4 regions of the Paraburkholderia sp. GAS348 genome follow, and region 1 is predicted to be linked to each of the others. Evidence: riboswitches for the same ligand, from Rfam matches in the RefSeq annotation. Region 1 holds a riboswitch; each other region holds the start of a gene.
What was found. A riboswitch is a leader RNA that binds a small molecule or an ion and turns the genes downstream of it on or off. The one in region 1 is predicted to bind cobalamin.
Positions count from the first base shown of each region.

Region 2: another riboswitch for cobalamin. It lies ahead of P3T22_RS07120 (HoxN/HupN/NixA family nickel/cobalt transporter); the one in region 1 lies ahead of P3T22_RS23675 (precorrin-3B synthase).
Region 3: another riboswitch for cobalamin. It lies ahead of P3T22_RS27305 (CbtB domain-containing protein); the one in region 1 lies ahead of P3T22_RS23675 (precorrin-3B synthase).
Region 4: another riboswitch for cobalamin. It lies ahead of cobA (uroporphyrinogen-III C-methyltransferase); the one in region 1 lies ahead of P3T22_RS23675 (precorrin-3B synthase).

Region 1 is NZ_JBNPVT010000016.1:96,335-100,375, forward strand. It holds gene P3T22_RS23665 (cobalt-precorrin-5B (C(1))-methyltransferase) at 1-303, opposite strand, end outside; gene P3T22_RS23670 (bifunctional cobalt-precorrin-7 (C(5))-methyltransferase/cobalt-precorrin-6B (C(15))-methyltransferase) at 303-1,637, opposite strand; cobalamin riboswitch at 1,722-1,900, shown strand; gene P3T22_RS23675 (precorrin-3B synthase) at 1,984-3,495, shown strand; gene P3T22_RS23680 (precorrin-8X methylmutase) at 3,488-4,041, shown strand, end outside.
Region 2 is NZ_JBNPVT010000003.1:362,266-366,306, reverse strand. It holds gene P3T22_RS07125 (PepSY-associated TM helix domain-containing protein) at 1-810, shown strand, start outside; adenosylcobalamin (AdoCbl) riboswitch at 1,025-1,185, shown strand; gene P3T22_RS07120 (HoxN/HupN/NixA family nickel/cobalt transporter) at 1,186-2,241, shown strand; gene P3T22_RS07115 (methyltransferase family protein) at 2,350-3,066, opposite strand; gene P3T22_RS07110 (TadE/TadG family type IV pilus assembly protein) at 3,122-4,041, opposite strand, start outside.
Region 3 is NZ_JBNPVT010000022.1:94,769-98,809, reverse strand. It holds gene P3T22_RS27315 (DUF6531 domain-containing protein) at 1-335, opposite strand, end outside; gene P3T22_RS27310 (CbtA family protein) at 935-1,681, opposite strand; gene P3T22_RS27305 (CbtB domain-containing protein) at 1,693-1,914, opposite strand; adenosylcobalamin (AdoCbl) riboswitch at 1,967-2,056, opposite strand; gene P3T22_RS27300 (histidine phosphatase family protein) at 2,151-2,825, shown strand; gene P3T22_RS27295 (MarR family winged helix-turn-helix transcriptional regulator) at 3,048-3,509, shown strand; gene P3T22_RS27290 (FUSC family protein) at 3,516-4,041, shown strand, end outside.
Region 4 is NZ_JBNPVT010000018.1:127,799-131,839, forward strand. It holds gene cobO (cob(I)yrinic acid a,c-diamide adenosyltransferase) at 1-539, opposite strand, end outside; gene P3T22_RS24975 (cobalamin biosynthesis protein) at 536-1,123, opposite strand; partial or broken gene cobA (uroporphyrinogen-III C-methyltransferase) at 1,306-2,034, opposite strand; cobalamin riboswitch at 2,259-2,486, opposite strand; cobalamin riboswitch at 2,566-2,838, shown strand; gene cobW (cobalamin biosynthesis protein CobW) at 3,037-4,041, shown strand, end outside.

The sequences.
Region 1 (4,041 bases):
GCGGAATATCACCCCCGGTTCGGCACGCAGGCGCACGCGGGCGAATACGATCGCGCCGTGCGTCACGTCGGGGTCGTCGCCTGCGTCTTTCACCGTGCCCGCTTCGGCGCCGTCGGCGCACAGGCGGCAGAACACCAGCGGCAGCGGCACGTGCTGGCCCTTCGGCAATACGATCTCCGCGACCTCGCTGACGATACCCGCGAGCAGCAGACGCGCGGCCGCGAGCGACGTCGCGGTGGCGCAGCTGCCGGTCGTGTAGCCGCTACGCAGCGGCGCGGGTTGTTCGGGCGTTTCTTCGCGCATTAGGGTTGCGGTGAGGCGGCTGAGGTGCCATTAGCGGCATTGATGTCACTGGCGCCATTCGTGCCATTCGTGCTGCTTGTGGCGTGCGCGCCGTTCGTGTTGCTCGCACTGGACGTGCCGCTGGCGCCGTCAGCCGGCTTGGTGACATCCAGCAGTGTAATCGGCAGCGCCTGGCGCCAGGTATCGAAGCCGCCAAGCGGCTGGGCCTCGGCAAGCGCGATCCGGGTCAGCGTGCCGCCATGCTGCTCCCGCCACGCCGCGAGCGTCGCCTCGCCTTGCAAAGTGACCGCATTGGCGACCAGCCTCCCGCCGTCACGCAGACGCGCCCAGCAGGCATCGAGCACGCCCGGCGCCGTCACGCCGCCGCCGATGAACACCGCATCCGGCACAGCCAATCCTGCCAGCGCATCGGGCGCGCGGCCAGCCACCAACTGCAGACCCGGCACGCCCAATGCATCGCGATTGTGTTCGATGAAGCGCTGCCGCTCCGCGTGCCCTTCGATCGCGATCGCGCGGCAAGTCGGGTGCGCGCGCATCCATTCGATGCCGATCGATCCGCTGCCCGCGCCCACATCCCAGAGCAATTCGCCGGGCGTCGGCGCGAGCCGCGCCAGCGTGATCGCGCGGACGTCGCGTTTGGTCAACTGACCGTCGTGGCGAAAGGCGTCGTCGGGCAAGCCGGCGGTCAACGGCAAACGCGGGGCGCCCTCCGTTGCCCGGCATTCGAGCGCAATCAGGTTCAGCGCCGCCACGTCACCCGCGGACCACTGATCCGCGCGGCCATCCATACACCGCTCCCGAGCGCCGCCCAAGTGCTCCAGCACGGTCATCCGGGTCGCGCCGAAACCGCGCGCATGCAGCAGTTCGGCCAGCGCGGCGGGCGTGCGCCCGTCGGCGCTCAGCACGAAGACGCGCGCGCCGTCGTGCAGATGAGCGTTCAGCGTCGGCAACGGCCTTCCCACCAGCGAAACCGTGGCGACATCCTGCAGCGGCCAGCCAAGCCGCGCGGCCGCCAGCGACAACGACGACGGCGCAGGCAGCACCCGCAACTCACCTGCCGGCAACTGCCGCGCCAGCGTCGCGCCGACGCCGAACAGCATCGGGTCCCCGCTCGCCAGCACACACACGGACCCGGTACGCTCCGCCAGCAAAGGCGCGAGATCGAACGGCCTCGGCCATGCCGCCCGGCGCGCGGCGAGGCGCGCGGGCAGCATCGCCAGATGACGTTCGCCGCCATAAACCACCGACGCCTCCAGCAAAGCACGCCGCGCGGGCCTCCCCAAGCCGGCGAAGCCGTCATCGCCTATGCCCACCACGGTCAGCCACGCCGGCATGCATCCATCCTCGTTCTGTATCTTCAAATAATGCGCTGTGCCACGCCGATCAAAGCGTCCAGCCTCGTTGTGCTGTTCGAAAAAAGGCATAATACAGCCGCCGGTGCCCTTCGGGGCCGAAGAGGGAACACAGTGTCGCTGTGGCTGCCCCCGCAACTGTATGCAGCGAGTCCGCCTGCGCTCCGTGCCACTGGTTAGACCGGGAAGGCCGCGGCGGACCATGACCTGCCAGCCAGGAGACCTGCCGGCCAGACTGTTCGTGCCAGCCTACATCGGGCGGGGTGTACCGATGCCGCAGCAATGCCCGACCGGGCGGCGCTCGGGCCGTCGCGCGACGCTAAACCCGGTGTCCGTCTTGAATCAAGCTCCGCCCTCCTCCACTGCTTTGCCCGACGCGGCCCTCGCGCTGCGGCCCTCGGCGTGTCCAGGGCTGCTGCGCATCGTCGCCGCGCGCGATGGTGGAATCTGCCGGATCAAATTGCCCGGCGGGGAGCTGAGCGCCGGGCAGGCCTTGGCGATTGCCGAGGCGAGCACGCAGCATGCGGCCGGTGTCGTCGAGCTGACCAATCGCGCGAATCTGCAGGTGCGCGGCGTGCGCAGCGGTCATGAAGCGGCGTTGAGCGCGGCGCTGGTCGACGCGGGGCTAGGGCCGATTCGGGCGGCCGCTGCGGACGATGTGCGCAATGTGATGCTGAGCCCGACTGCTGGCCGCGATCCATTTGCGCTGTTCGATACGAGGCCGCTCTGCGTCGAACTGCTTGCATTGCTGCAAACCGAAGCGCGTTTCGCGGCGCTATCACCCAAATTCGCGCTTCTGCTCGATGGTGGCGAGCGCCTTGCGAGGCTCGATCATCCGCATGATATCTGGCTGGCAGCGACGCAAGTTGAAGACGGGGTGCGATTCGTGTTTGGTTTGACGGGTTGTCCGCCTGCTGTGGCGAACGCGGATGTTGACGCTGAAGCTGACGCTGAAGCTGACGCTGACGCTGATGCGGGTACCGATGCGTTCCAGCATGCCGAATACGCCGACTCGCGTGACGCCACAGAGCGCCCTCGCACGGATAGCGCGGGCGCCCTCGGCGCCGTGCTGCCCGCGCAAGTCGCGGGTCTTGTCCGCGCGCTGCTGAATACGTTCCTCGATCTGGCCACCACCGACGCCACGCGCATGCGTCATCTGCTTGCCGCGCATTCCGTCGACGCCGTATTGCAGCACGCTCAAAAGTACGTCGATTTCCCACTGTCACGCGACACGTCGCTCGCAAACTGGCGACGCGCCACGCCTGCCGATGCCGCGCTGCGGCTCGGTGCGCACGCTCAGCGAGTCGTGGGAATGCTGCACGTAGGCGGCCAACCGCCGCTCGGACGCCTCGACGCCGCCACCTTGCGCGGCCTTGCCACGCTCTCACAACAGCGCGGCAACGGCACGCTGCGCATGACGCCCTGGCAAAGCGTGTTACTGCCCGATATCGCTGCCAATGCCGCGCCCGCCGTGCTCGCTGAAATGAACGCGCTGGGCCTCGCCTGCGACCCCGCGCAGCCTATTGCGCACTTGATCGCCTGCGCCGGTTCCACAGGTTGCGCAAAAAGCCTCGCCGATACCAAAGCCGACGCGCTGCTTTTAGCGGATCGCTTGCCCAAAGGTGTCGACGTCCATCTGAGCGGCTGTCCGCGCTCATGCGCCGCCGCGCATCGCGCGCCGTACACACTGCTGGCCGCGGCGCCCGGCATCTACGACCTTTATCGACGCGACGGCCAGCCGGGTTTCGGCTCGTGCGTCGCGCACCAACTCACGATCGAACAGGCCGCCGACATGCTCGACCCATTGGCACACGCGGCCCGGAGCCCTATAGATGCTTGATTACATTCGCGACGGTCAGGAGATCTATCGCCAATCCTTCGCGACGATACGTGCGGAGGCCGATCTCTCGCGCGTTCCTGCCGACCTCGAGAAACTCGCAGTGCGCGTGATCCACGCCTGCGGCATGGTCGACGTCATTGACGATCTTCAGTTTTCCGAAGGCGCAGGTGCGGCGGGCCGTGTGGCGCTCGCGCAGGGCGCGCCGATTTTGTGCGACGCCGGCATGGTGGCGCAAGGCATCACGCGCGCACGGCTGCCAGCGAACAACGAAGTGATCTGCACGCTCGCGCATCAAAACGTGCCCGCGCTCGCGCGCGAACTCGACAATACGCGCTCGGCCGCCGCGCTCGAATTGTGGCGGCCGCATCTGGCCGGCAGCGTCGTCGTGATCGGCAACGCACCGACCGCCCTCTTTCATCTGCTCGACATGCTCGATGCCGGTGCGCCGAGGCCCGCGCTGATTCTCGGTTTTCCGGTCGGTTTCGTCGGCGCGGCCGAATCGAAAGCCATGCTTGCCGAAAACAGCCGCGGCGTGCCCTACGTCGT
Region 2 (4,041 bases), on a different contig from region 1:
TCGCTGCGAGGGCGCGCGCTTTGGAAAAACCTTCACACCGTGATGGGCATCTGGCTCGCGCTCGGCACGCTGGCATTCGTGCTGAGCGGTCTGCCGTGGACAGGCTCATGGGGTAAGCAGTTCAAGGCACTCGCGAGCGCGGCCAATCTCGGCGCACCGCCGGGATCGTGGGGTGGCCTGCCGTTGCGCTCCGCGATGCCGGGCATGGTGATGGACGACCTGCCCTTGCCACTTACGCCATGGGCCGTCGGCAACACTCCAGTACCGCAATCCGCCGATGCACACGCAGCGCAGGCGCTGCCGCTTGGACGCATCGTTGCTCTCGTCGCATCGCTCGGTGTCCCGGGCGGTTACGACATCGTGCTGCCCACCTCCGCTACGGGCGTCTACACCGTCTCGTACTTTCCCGCCGACCCGAAAGACGAGCGCACGCTGTACATCGACCAATACAGCGGCGCGGTGCTGAAAGACATCCGTTACGGCCACTACGGTGCGGTGTCGAAGGCCGTGTCGTACGGCACGTCGCTGCATATGGGCCGCTATTTCGGCGTCGCCAATCAGATTCTCTGCGCCGCGATTTCACTTGGACTAGCGGGCATGGCCGTAACCGGCTGTGTGATGTGGTGGAAGCGGCGGCCGCAGCGCTCGCTCGGCGCACCCTCGCGCGAGCGCGCTGCGCCGCCAATGCGTGGCTGGAAAACCGGCCTCGTTCTGCTCGGCATCGTCTTCCCGTTGATGGGCGCCACGCTGCTCGCGGTGTGGCTCGCCGACCGCACGATTTTTGGCCGCGTCGCGCGGCAACCTGCTTAAGGCTTCATTCCCGCTGTCAAAATCAAGGAGCACCTCTTGAAGACATCACGCGAACTTCTACCCGCCGCCTTGCTGTGCGCTTCATTCCCGTGAAAAGTGCGAGTACGATGAGCCAGTAACATACCGGATAGCGCCTTGACGAGCTGCCGATGCTGTCTATTCAGAAGAATTTCGATTGCATCGACAACCCGTCTGGGCGCGTGTATAAGCTTTGCAGGCATCGTCCCACCTGGCGAAGCGGGAAGCCGGTGAGAATCCGGCGCGGTCGCGCCACTGTATCCAGCATGTAAGCCCTGTTGAATCCAAGCTGGGAGTCAGACCTCGCTTCGCCATCGTTCAATCTCGTTCGGGACGCGGTATCCCAAGGAACAGTTGATGATTTCGCAGCTGAAACAGATTTTCAGTGATTCGAACACTGGCGTTCGGAGCCGGCTTTTCGGCATCTACGGCGTGCTGATCGCCACCAACGTGCTCGCGTGGGCCTGGGCACTCGCGGCGTTTCGCCACCATCCCCTTCTATTGGGCACCGCGCTGCTGGCGTATGGTTTCGGCTTGCGCCATGCCGTCGACGCGGACCACATCGCCGCCATCGACAACGTCACGCGCAAGCTGATGCAGGAGAACAAGCGCCCGGTGACCGTCGGCTTCTTCTTTTCGCTCGGCCATTCGACCGTGGTGGTGCTGGCCTCGCTCGCGGTCGCAGCGGCCACGTCCGTCATGCAGGGGCGCTTTAACCACTACAAGGAAATTGGCGGTGTGATCGGGACACTCGTCTCCGCGCTGTTCCTGTTTGCGATTGCCCTGATGAATCTGGTCATCCTGAACTCGATCTATCAGGCCTGGCGCAATGTGAAAAATGGCGGCCGCTATGTCGACGACGATTTCGATCTGCTGCTGGCCAACCGCGGCTTTTTCTCCCGCCTGTTCAAGCCGCTGTTCCGCATGCTCACGCGCAGCTGGCATATGTACCCGCTCGGTTTTCTGTTTGGCCTCGGCTTCGACACTGCCACCGAAATCGCCCTGCTCGGCATCGCCGCCGCCCAGGCGTCTCAGGGACTGTCGCCCTGGGCGATCATGGTCTTCCCGGTGCTGTTCAGCGCCGGCATGTCGCTGATCGACACGCTGGACGGGCACCTGATGCTCGCTGCCTACGGCTGGGCTTATCTGAAGCCGATCCGCAAGATCTACTACAACATGACGATCACACTGGTGTCGGTGATCGTGGCCATTGTGATCGGCAGTATCGAAGCGCTGGGCCTGATTTCCGACAAACTGAATTTGCAAGGGCCGGTGTGGGATGCGGTCGGCGCGCTGAACGGTCACTTCGGCATGCTCGGTTATCTGATCATCGGCATTTTTGTGCTGAGCTGGGTGGCCTCCGTACTGATCTATCGCGCGAAAAAATTCGACGATCTGGAAATCGGCCGATAGGGATGGACAGGGTGTGCAGTGGGGGCCGGCCTTTCCGCGCGTGCTCGTCGTGGCTACGCTGATCGTCTGCCTGCCGGGCGGCAAAGCGGTGCACCGTGCGAGCCTTGCCTAGAACACGCCCGGAATCACCCGATAGCGCACCCGGCCTTTGTACGTGCGATAACCTTCGTCCGCCGACAGAAGCTGCTCTTCCCGCACGATCCGCCCCACCTGCAAGGCAAACTGGCAGCCGTACACCAGCAGGTTTTGCAGGCCGAAGTTCACCAGCAGAAAGCCGACGTCGGTGACAAAGTAGCCGAGATACATCGGATGACGCACGAGGCGATATGCGCCGCGGGATACGACGCCACGGTTGGCGGGCAAAATGCCGAACGAGCGCCGCAGCGATGCCTTCGCGAATAATTGCCAGAAAATCCCCAGCAGTTGCAACGCCGCGCCGCCCGTCTCCGGCACGAGTTGCGCGCCGGGGGCGAGGCGCACGGCCAGAAAATAATACGTGCCGCCCATCGAACAGATGAACGCGAACGGCCGCCAGTCGCGCTTCATTGGCACACGCGAGAACAGCGACAAACCGACCGTCACGCACGCGGCCACCACCAGCAACAGCAACGTGATCCGCGACGGCGCCGCGCGCCATTGCGTGATCGCGGCGTAGGCGAACAGGCTCAGCATCGTCGCGGCGCCGAGCCGGGCGGCGATTTCCACCAGCGCGTAGCGCAGGCCGGAGGACGCGCCCGTATCGGCAGCGGATGCGGATGCGGATGCGGATGCGGATGCGGATGCGGATGCGGATGCGGATGCAGGAGGTTCGGCCGCCGCGTCCATAGGGCTGATCGCGAGCGGCAGATCTTGCAAAGGTGTCGTCGGTGTCATGGCGCGCTCACTTGGAAATGCGGAGGATTTGCGAGGCCAGTTGCGTAAAGCACGGCAATAGATCGGCCGGCGTCGCAGCGTAGCAGAACACGCCGACCGGCTGTTGCGGGTTGTAGCAACGGGGCAGCGAATCCGGCGTGTTGGCCATGCATTTGAGGACGTCCTCGCCTATTTCGTTGTCCGGGCCTGCCGGCGCGACGAGTTCGGGTCCATAACCCAGCGTGAACACATAGGTGCCCTCGATGCGCGCCTGCGCCGCCATCGCTTCAAGCAGATTGCGCGACACGCGGTTAACGTTCACATACGTGACATTGCCGTTCGGCACGGCGCGCGGCGCGGTCACGGGCCAGATGGGGAAGATCTGTTCGTTGATGTTGTGTGCGTTGTACCACTTCGGCAACGCGGTCACGAGAGTACCCGCGTCGTTGGTCTTCGTCAGGCCGTTCTTATAGCACGGCGATGGGAACGGCTGACTTAGGGCACTTATGCTGTCCAGCCCTGACAGGAAGCCGTTCGTGGCGTCGCCGCTTGCGATCGTGCCGGCTTTATTATTGTTGCAGGCACTCTGATTAGTCGGGAAGAACGACGAGAAGCTATTCGGTGCGCCGTCCGAGAAGAACACGATCACCCGCAGACTGGACGGCTGCGTGATCACCGTATTCAACTGGTTGCGCGCATTCCAGATTGCTTCAGCCGAATTGGTGTTGCCGTTGAAGGTGTAATTGTTGATATCGGCGGCCATCGTCGCGCGATCGAAGCCCCGTGTATTGCCGTTGAATGGTACGTCCACCACGGTGCCGAACGCGAAGTGCATCAACGCCACGCGATCGTTCGTAACGTCGAAATTGTTCAGGAACGCAATCGCATTCGAGCGCACGGCGGCCGGCACGCCGGGCGAGTTCAGCGAGCCGGTGTTATCGATCACGA
Region 3 (4,041 bases), on a different contig from region 1:
GGCAATACCGGGTCCGCTACCGGGCAGGAGCCTTCTGGAGAAGGGGGGACCGGTGCGCCACCGCAATAGTCCTTTATCCAGTCCGAAGCATTGGGACAGTTGTAGTAATTCATGCTGCTATACGGATCGTCAGCGCCCCTCGACAGAGGTGTCGTGCCGGCCACCTGGATAGCGCAGGTCGGGGTCCCGGGAGTCCCGAGAGACTTCTGATATGCCTGCATACACTGCATGTAATCTGCTGCGTTCGCACCAAACGCGACCATAAGCAGCATGAATGCGGCCAGCAGGCGAGCCGCCACGCCCGCCGTCTCCTCGGAAAATCTATTATTTTTCATAGTCATCCTTATTGGTTTTACCTGGTTTAAACACAAGTACCCCATAAGGAGAATTCCATCTGCGCTATCCAATAATTCCCAAAATTACAATTTCCAGAATTGCCGTACACGCTTCTTTCAGACTTCCTACGTAATCCGTATTGAATTACGAAAGAACCCGTCAACCATCAGCGCGTCGCAGTAAGAAAACCAAAACGTCAGACGCGGGATATTCGAGCGTGAAAGTGGTTGGACGCTGACACCCAAACCTGGGCCGACTGGAAGGGAAAACAAGGGCCGCGTAGCGCGCCGCCAGAAAGGGAGAGGGGGTAGCGCAAGACAGCGCTACGAGACTAATCGCGATACAAAGTGCGATCTTAAATAACCAGGCCCGAGAACGAAGGGCGAACCCTCACCGGCTAGCCGCTCGAACGGCGGCCTCAAAGTTATCAACAGAAAATGTTCGCAAGCCTGTGGATAACATTCTGGCAAACGCGCCAAGTACTTGATGTACTTGGCTTCTCTTGCGTTGCGCGTCGGCACGGCCGCTTTCGCGCCCGCGCCTTTTGCGTTAAAAACCAAGCGGCCCCGCCGCGGCCCTCTCGGCCGCGCCTCTCACATCAACGGTAAGCGGACTTCGCCACACCGCGGGTCGCGGGAGCCAGCAGTTTGCTCCGCTCAACCATGGCGCCGAACAGCAGCCCAATGGTCGTCCACATAATCACCTGCATCCCGATCGCCGCGACGCGGAACTTCCACAACAGCACCGCCGGGAAGGCCGCCGGCACTTCGTTGATCGCCGGCATCGACAGCTGCACGGCAGCAATGATCACGACAAACACCACACCGGCGACGATCGAGCCATTCCACGCGCCCAGCTTCAGCGCCGCGCGGCGCCGCACCTTCAGCGAGAACACCATCGCTGCCAGCGAGATCGCAATCATCAGGAAAAACAAGCCGGTGCGCATCCCGATCGTCTCGGGGTCGCCCACCGAGGGAGGATTCGCCGGATATTTGATGTTCGGAACGATCACCAGCGCGATAAACGCGCCAAGCGCCAGCCATGCGGACAACGCGCGCGCACTCAATGCGCCGACGCGGCCGTACGCAAACGCGAACACCAGCGAGAACAACCCACCGAACGCCGCGCCATACGTCACGACGCCCGTCAACAATCCCAGGCCCGCTTGCGTGCCGCGGCTCACCAGTTCGGGTTCAGGCGCCTCGCCTTTGGCAGCGTCGGCCTTTTCCTCGAAGGAAATCGCCTGATCGACCTGCGGCTCGCCCACCAATCTGGCGAAGCCGAACGTGAGCAATCCCGCGGCGATGCCTGCAAGCATCCCGCGTACCAACAATTTACCCACCATGGTCGACTCCGTTAGTGGCAGGGAAAGCCGAGCAGATGGCGGCCGTCGTGCACGAATTCATGCACATACATGCCAGGCACCAGGGACGTGGCACCTTCTTCCGCACCAACGAAATAAATCGCGAGCAACAGCAGCAAGCCGCCGAACACGACCCAAGGCAGCAGTTCACGCAGCGGAATCGGCGTGGGTTGTGCGACAGGCTGTGTCGCGGGATCGAAAACAGCGTTGGTCATATTGGACATCTCCTGGGGGTAACGCGCCCCGATAGTCGATTGAAAAGGGATGCTGCGAAGCTCAGGTCTGGCTTTCGGCTCGTGAATGCCGATTACAGTGGCGCGACCGCGCCGGGCTCTCACCGGCTTCCGTGCTTCGCAGTGACGCTATTCTACGCGCTAAACTTTGCCTCCCGGCAACGCAAAGCATAATCGCAGGGTCCGTCTTTAGTCTGGCCTTTATGGAAATCAACTGAATGGACATACGGCTGTTACTGATCAGCCACGCGTCGACTGCGGCGATGCGCACGGGCTGCTTTCCCGCCGACGATCCACTCGACGCACGCGGCCTCGCCGAAGCAGGCGTCGCGTGTGCGCGTCTGTCGATTCCGGACGACGCGGCGGTTTTCGTCAGCCCTGCCGTCTGCGCGCGTGATACGGCGTCGGCCTTGGGCCTCGCTGCAACGGTCCACGAGGGACTGGCGGATATGAACTACGGTCGATGGCATGGACGCCGCCTTGCCGATCTCGCCGTCGAAGCGCCGCAAGACCTCGCCGCATGGACGCACGATCCCGACGTTGCCGCGCATGGCGGCGAGTCGTTCGGTCAACTCGTGAAACGGGTAGGACAGTGGCTCGATGCGCTGGACGATGCGTTGAGCAACGGGGTGTCTCGCGCAACGGACAGTGCATCAAGCGATGGAACGACCGGGGCAAAAAACCGTGCGTCAAGTGCAAAAACGAGCGGTGTACCGCGCAATATGCAAAACGTGGTCGCCATCACGCACGCGCCAGTGATCAAAGCCGCAATCGTTTATGCGCTCAGGGCGTCGCCGGACATGTTTTCGCGCATCGAAATCGCGCCGCTCTCGATGATCGAATTGCGCCGCTCGCGACGCGGCTGGACATGGTGGCCGGCGGCGTCACATTAACGAACTACGCGAATCCGTTGCCGAGCACCGAGGCAAACATCGCGCACCGCACCATCGCCGGGCTCAAACCGGTCGATACCCTTGTGGTAGATGCCGCACCGTCACGCCGTATTCGAAGCCAATGTTGTCACATTGCGGCCGCAGGCTGTTGCCGAGTACGTCTTCACAACAATCCCAATTCAATAGTTTGCTAACGAATATTTTAGAAATACAATATCGGCCATGTCGAATCTCGATGCCTTGCGCCGCACCGTCAGCAGCACGCTGGTCGTCGCTGCCAGAAAATGGCGGCGCACGAGCCATGGCGTGCTCGCGGCATTTAACGTTTCCGAAGCGTGCGCTACGCCGCTACTGACCGCCAGCCGGCTCGGCGAAGCAGTGCGGCAGGTCACGCTGGCCGATCACATCGGCATTGAAGGGCCCTCGCTCGTGCGGCTGCTCGATCAACTGTGCGCGGCCGGCCTGATGCGCCGCGACGAAGATCCGGAAGACCGGCGCGCCAAGACCGTGGCGCTCACCGACGAAGGCCGCGCCGTCACCGCGAAAATGGAAGAAGAACTCAATACGTTGCGGGCGCAAGCTTTGAAAGGCATCTCGCGCAGCGATCTCGAAGCGACCTTGCGGGTGCTGGCCGCTTTCACGACCGACGCAGCGGCGCCGCACAACGCCGGGGATCCCGAGTAAGGGTTTATGGTCTATCCGTCCATCCGCGACTGGCTGTTCTCCGTCAAGACGTTTGCCGCGGCGATGATCGCGCTCTACATCGGTCTCTCGCTCGAGTTGCCGCGGCCCTACTGGGCCATGGCCACCGTCTACATCGTGTCGAATCCGTTTGTCGGCGCGACCCGCTCCAAGGCGCTTTATCGTGCGCTCGGCACCGCGCTCGGCGCGTCGGCCGCGGTGCTGCTGGTGCCGCCCTTCGTCGAATCGCCGTATCTGTTCAGCGTGATCGTCGCGTTGTGGACCGGTACGCTGCTGTATCTGGCGGTGGCCGACCGCACCGCGCGCAGCTATGTGTTCATGCTGGCGGCCTACACCATGCCGATCATCGCCCTGCCTTCGGTGACGAATCCAGGCGGCGTATTCGATCTGGCGATCAGCCGCACCGAAGAAATCACGCTCGGCATCGTGTGCGCAAGCATCGTCGGCAGTTCGCTGTTTCCTAGCCGGCTCGCGCCCACCATCATCGAGCGGACCGACGCGTGGTTTCGCGACG
Region 4 (4,041 bases), on a different contig from region 1:
ATTTCGGTGACGAGGTCGGCGGCTTCGATCAGCGCGTCGGGCGCGTGACGGCCGGTCACCACCACATGCAGCATTTCGGCGCGTGCGTTCAGTACCGACAGTACTTCGTCGAGCGGCAGGTATTCGTACTTCAGCACTGTGTTCAGCTCGTCGAGGATCACCATCTGATAGTCGCCGCTCTCGATCATGCGGCGCGCTTCGTTCCAGCCTTTGCGCGCGGTGGCGATGTCGGCGTCGCGATTCTGGGTGTTCCAGGTGTAGCCGTCGCCCATCGTGACGAAGTCGCAATTGGCGATCGCACCGAGGAAGTCGCGCTCCGAAGTGTGCAGCGCGCCTTTGATGAATTGCACGACGCCGAGGCGCATGCCGTGTCCAAGCACGCGCACGGCCATGCCGAACGCGGCGGTGGTTTTGCCTTTGCCGGTGCCTGTATTGACGATCAGCAGGCCTTTTTCGACGGTGGCGTTGGCCTGCTTTTTCTCGTGGCCTTCGCGCCGGCGTTCGGTCATGCGTTGGTGCGATTCGGGGTCGGTTTTCATGAAAGGTCCTGTTCCTGATGGGTGTTGTTTGTCTGTTCGCGGGCGGGCTGGGCGGTGATCGAGGCGATCGCAACCGTGACGCCGCCGTGGATGGTTTTGCGCACGAGTAGCCGTGCGTTGGGGGGATCGGGCGTGATCGATGCAACTGAGGCGGCTGGGACAGTTGAGGCAACTGCGGCAGCTGAGGCAACTGAGGCAACTGAGGTACCCGATGCACCAGAGGCAACCGATGCCAATGCCGATGCATAGGCCGCACGAGGTGCGCTGCCCGCATCAGACTCGGCCGCCGCGGCGAGCAGGGCGCATGGCTCGCAGACGCCGTCTATGCCGAGATGCTCGCGCGTGGCCGCCGATGGATCGCTCACGGAGATCGCCGCAATCTGCGCGCGGCTGAACAGCTTCAGCGGCAGCGCATGACGGGCGCAGAATTCGAGCAGGCCGGTTTCGTGGGCTTTGGTGTCGACCGAGGCAATCGCGCTGATTTCATCGAATGCATGCGAGCCGAGTGCGGCACGCACGGCCGCTTCGATCTGCTCAGCCGAACTGTGCAAGCGACAGCCGATGCCGATGCTGAGGGTTTTCATTGCGCGTCCGCGGCGTTTGAATCTTCCGCGGTATCCGAAGCGTCCGCGGCGTCTGCCGCTCTGGCTGAGTTCGCCATATTTGCCATTTCCGCCGCTCCCACCGTTCCCACCGTTCCCACCGCACCCAGCGCACCCAGCGCACCCAGCGCACCCACCGCCCCCGCCTCACGCACCGCGCCAGAACTCACAGCATCCCGCGCCAAAGCCAGCGATGCCACTCCGCCGATCACCACGATCGCCGGCGAGCCGAGTCCGGCGCGCGCGACCGCGTCCGCGAACTCGCCGAGTTGCGAGAGCGCATGCCGTTGCTCGGGGCGCGTGGCCGATTCGATCGCCGCGCACGGCGTATCGGCGCTCATGCCGGCCGCGAGTAACGCGCCGGCGATATCGTTCAGCCGCCGCATGCCCATGTAAATCACCAGCGTCATCCGCGTGGCGACAAGCGCGCCCCAGTCCGGCTCGCTGCTGCCGGCACCGTGCCCGGTGACGAACACCACGCCTTGCGCGTAATCCCGATGCGTCACCGGAATACCAATTGCCGCGGGCGCCGCGATCCCGGCCGTGATGCCGTTGATCACCTCCACGCTGATGCCCGCTGCGTGCAGCGCCTGCTGTTCTTCGCCACCACGGCCGAACACGAACGGATCGCCGCCTTTCAAACGCGCGACGCTGCGTCCGGCCCGCACGTGTTCGAGCATCTGCGCGACGATGCCGGCCTGCGGCGTCGACGGATGCCCGCCACGTTTGCCGACGTACACGACCAGCGCGTCGGCGCGTGCGAACTGCAGCACGTCGGGGTTCACCAGATCGTCGACCAGCACCACATCGGCTTGCGCCAGGGCGCGAGTCGCCTTGAGCGTCATCAGTTCGACATCGCCGGGGCCGGCGCCGATCAGCCAGGCGCGGGTCATCGCGGCATGCATGGCGCGCGCCATGTCGTGACTAGCGGGAGCGGGTGAGGCTTGATGCGGCCGGAGGCGGCGGAAATCGAGGTCATGCGGTGCTACAGATTACGCGCGACGAACAACGCTGCTCGCTGCGTTTCCCTCAGGAAAACGCTAGCGGCTGCGCCACGTCGTGCTTTAGCGCCTTCACATCCGTCCCTCGCGGATTCCGGCGGCCGGCAGCGTGACGTTCACTGCCTCCGCGTCTGGCCGGTATCCGGGCTGACGGCCTCATGCGTTTTGCCTTCCCGTCCGGATTCGTCAGACAGTGGCATCAAAAACGCATGCGCGATGCGAGAGCACCGCAGGTCGCTTACCGTTGCGGGGACAGCACAGGTTGAGCGCAGCGAGCGCGGCCTGTTTCCCGTTTAACTGCACATGCGAACGCATATGCGGGCACCAAACGCGCGCATACGATAGCACACGGCAGGCCGCGCCGGCACTGCGCAAAAGCCCTGCCGCGGCCGGCGTTTCCTTGACGGCACAGGGCTCTCGGCCTAAACTCGCACGCACTTTGGTGCTCGTGTGCGCGCTCGTGCGCATGCAGTTAAACGGGAAACAGGGTGCCCGCCTGCAATGGATCGGGTCAACCTGTGCTGCCCCCGCAACGGTAAGCGAAAAGCGGTGCGTTCTCCAGCGCCGCGGAGCCGGCTTCGATGTCCACGCGCAAGGCCGCGTCGGCATATAACCACTGGGCGAGAAACCACTCGTCCGGGAAGGGGAAGCGGCGCTTTCGCCAGCCCGGATACCGGCCAGACCAGGAAGAACGACCACCGCGGGGATGCGGCGGTGCGTTCAGGACTTCATTCCCGTTTTCTGTTTTTCGGTTGCCTCGGCAACGCCGTTGTTCGTCCCCGTGCTTTGTTATTGTGGTTGCCTGCAGGGCATGAACCCGCTCGCATGACCTATGCAGACAAAACGCGAAGGCGCGTCGGCGTGCTCGTGCAACTCCTACGGATAGACCTCACGATGCAAACTCAAATGCGCAAGATCCCCGTCACCATCGTCACGGGCTTTCTCGGCAGCGGCAAGACCACGCTGCTGCGGCACATTCTTCAGCACGCGGGCGGCAAGCGCATCGCGGTGATCGTCAACGAGTTCGGCGAACTCGGCATCGACGGGGAAATCCTCAAGGGTTGCGGCATCGGTTGCGATGAAAACGGCGTCGAAACCGAAGGGCAACTGTATGAACTCGCGAACGGCTGCCTGTGCTGCACCGTGCAGGAAGAATTTTTCCCGGTGATGGAAAAGCTGGTGGAGCGCCGCGAGCAGATCGATCACGTGCTGATCGAAACCTCCGGTCTCGCATTGCCGAAGCCGCTGGTGCAGGCGTTCAACTGGCCGCAGATCAAGAATAGCTTTACTGTCGACGCGGTCGTCACCGTGGTAGATGGCCCGGCTGCAGCGAGCGGCCAGTTCGCCGACAACCCGGTCGCCGTGGATGCGCAACGCAAGGCCGATCCGAATCTCGACCACGAATCGCCGCTGCACGAATTGTTCGAAGACCAATTGTCGGCAGCCGATCTGGTGATTCTGAACAAAACCGATTTGCTCGACGAAGCGCGTCAAGCTTCTGTCGAAGCCGTCATTCGCGAAGAAATTCCGCCGCAAGTGAAGATCGTGCGTGCGCAAATGGGCCAGCTCGACCTGCATACGTTGCTGGGTCTCGAAGCGGCCTCGGAAGAAACGATCCACTTGCGCCACGATCACCATGGTTCGGCTGACGACGCCGATCACCACCACGATGAATTCGATTCGGTGGTGGTGCACGCGAATGTTTCGTCGCGCGAGGCCGTGATCGCAGCATTGCAAGGGCTCGTCGAAACGAACACGATTTACCGCGTGAAAGGGTTCGCGGCATTGCCGGGCGCGGCGATGCGTCTGGTGATCCAGGGCGTGGGCCGCCGTTTCGATAGTTACTTCGACCGGCGCTGGCAAGCGGGTGAAGCAGGCGAAGGCCAGCAAAGCCGCTTC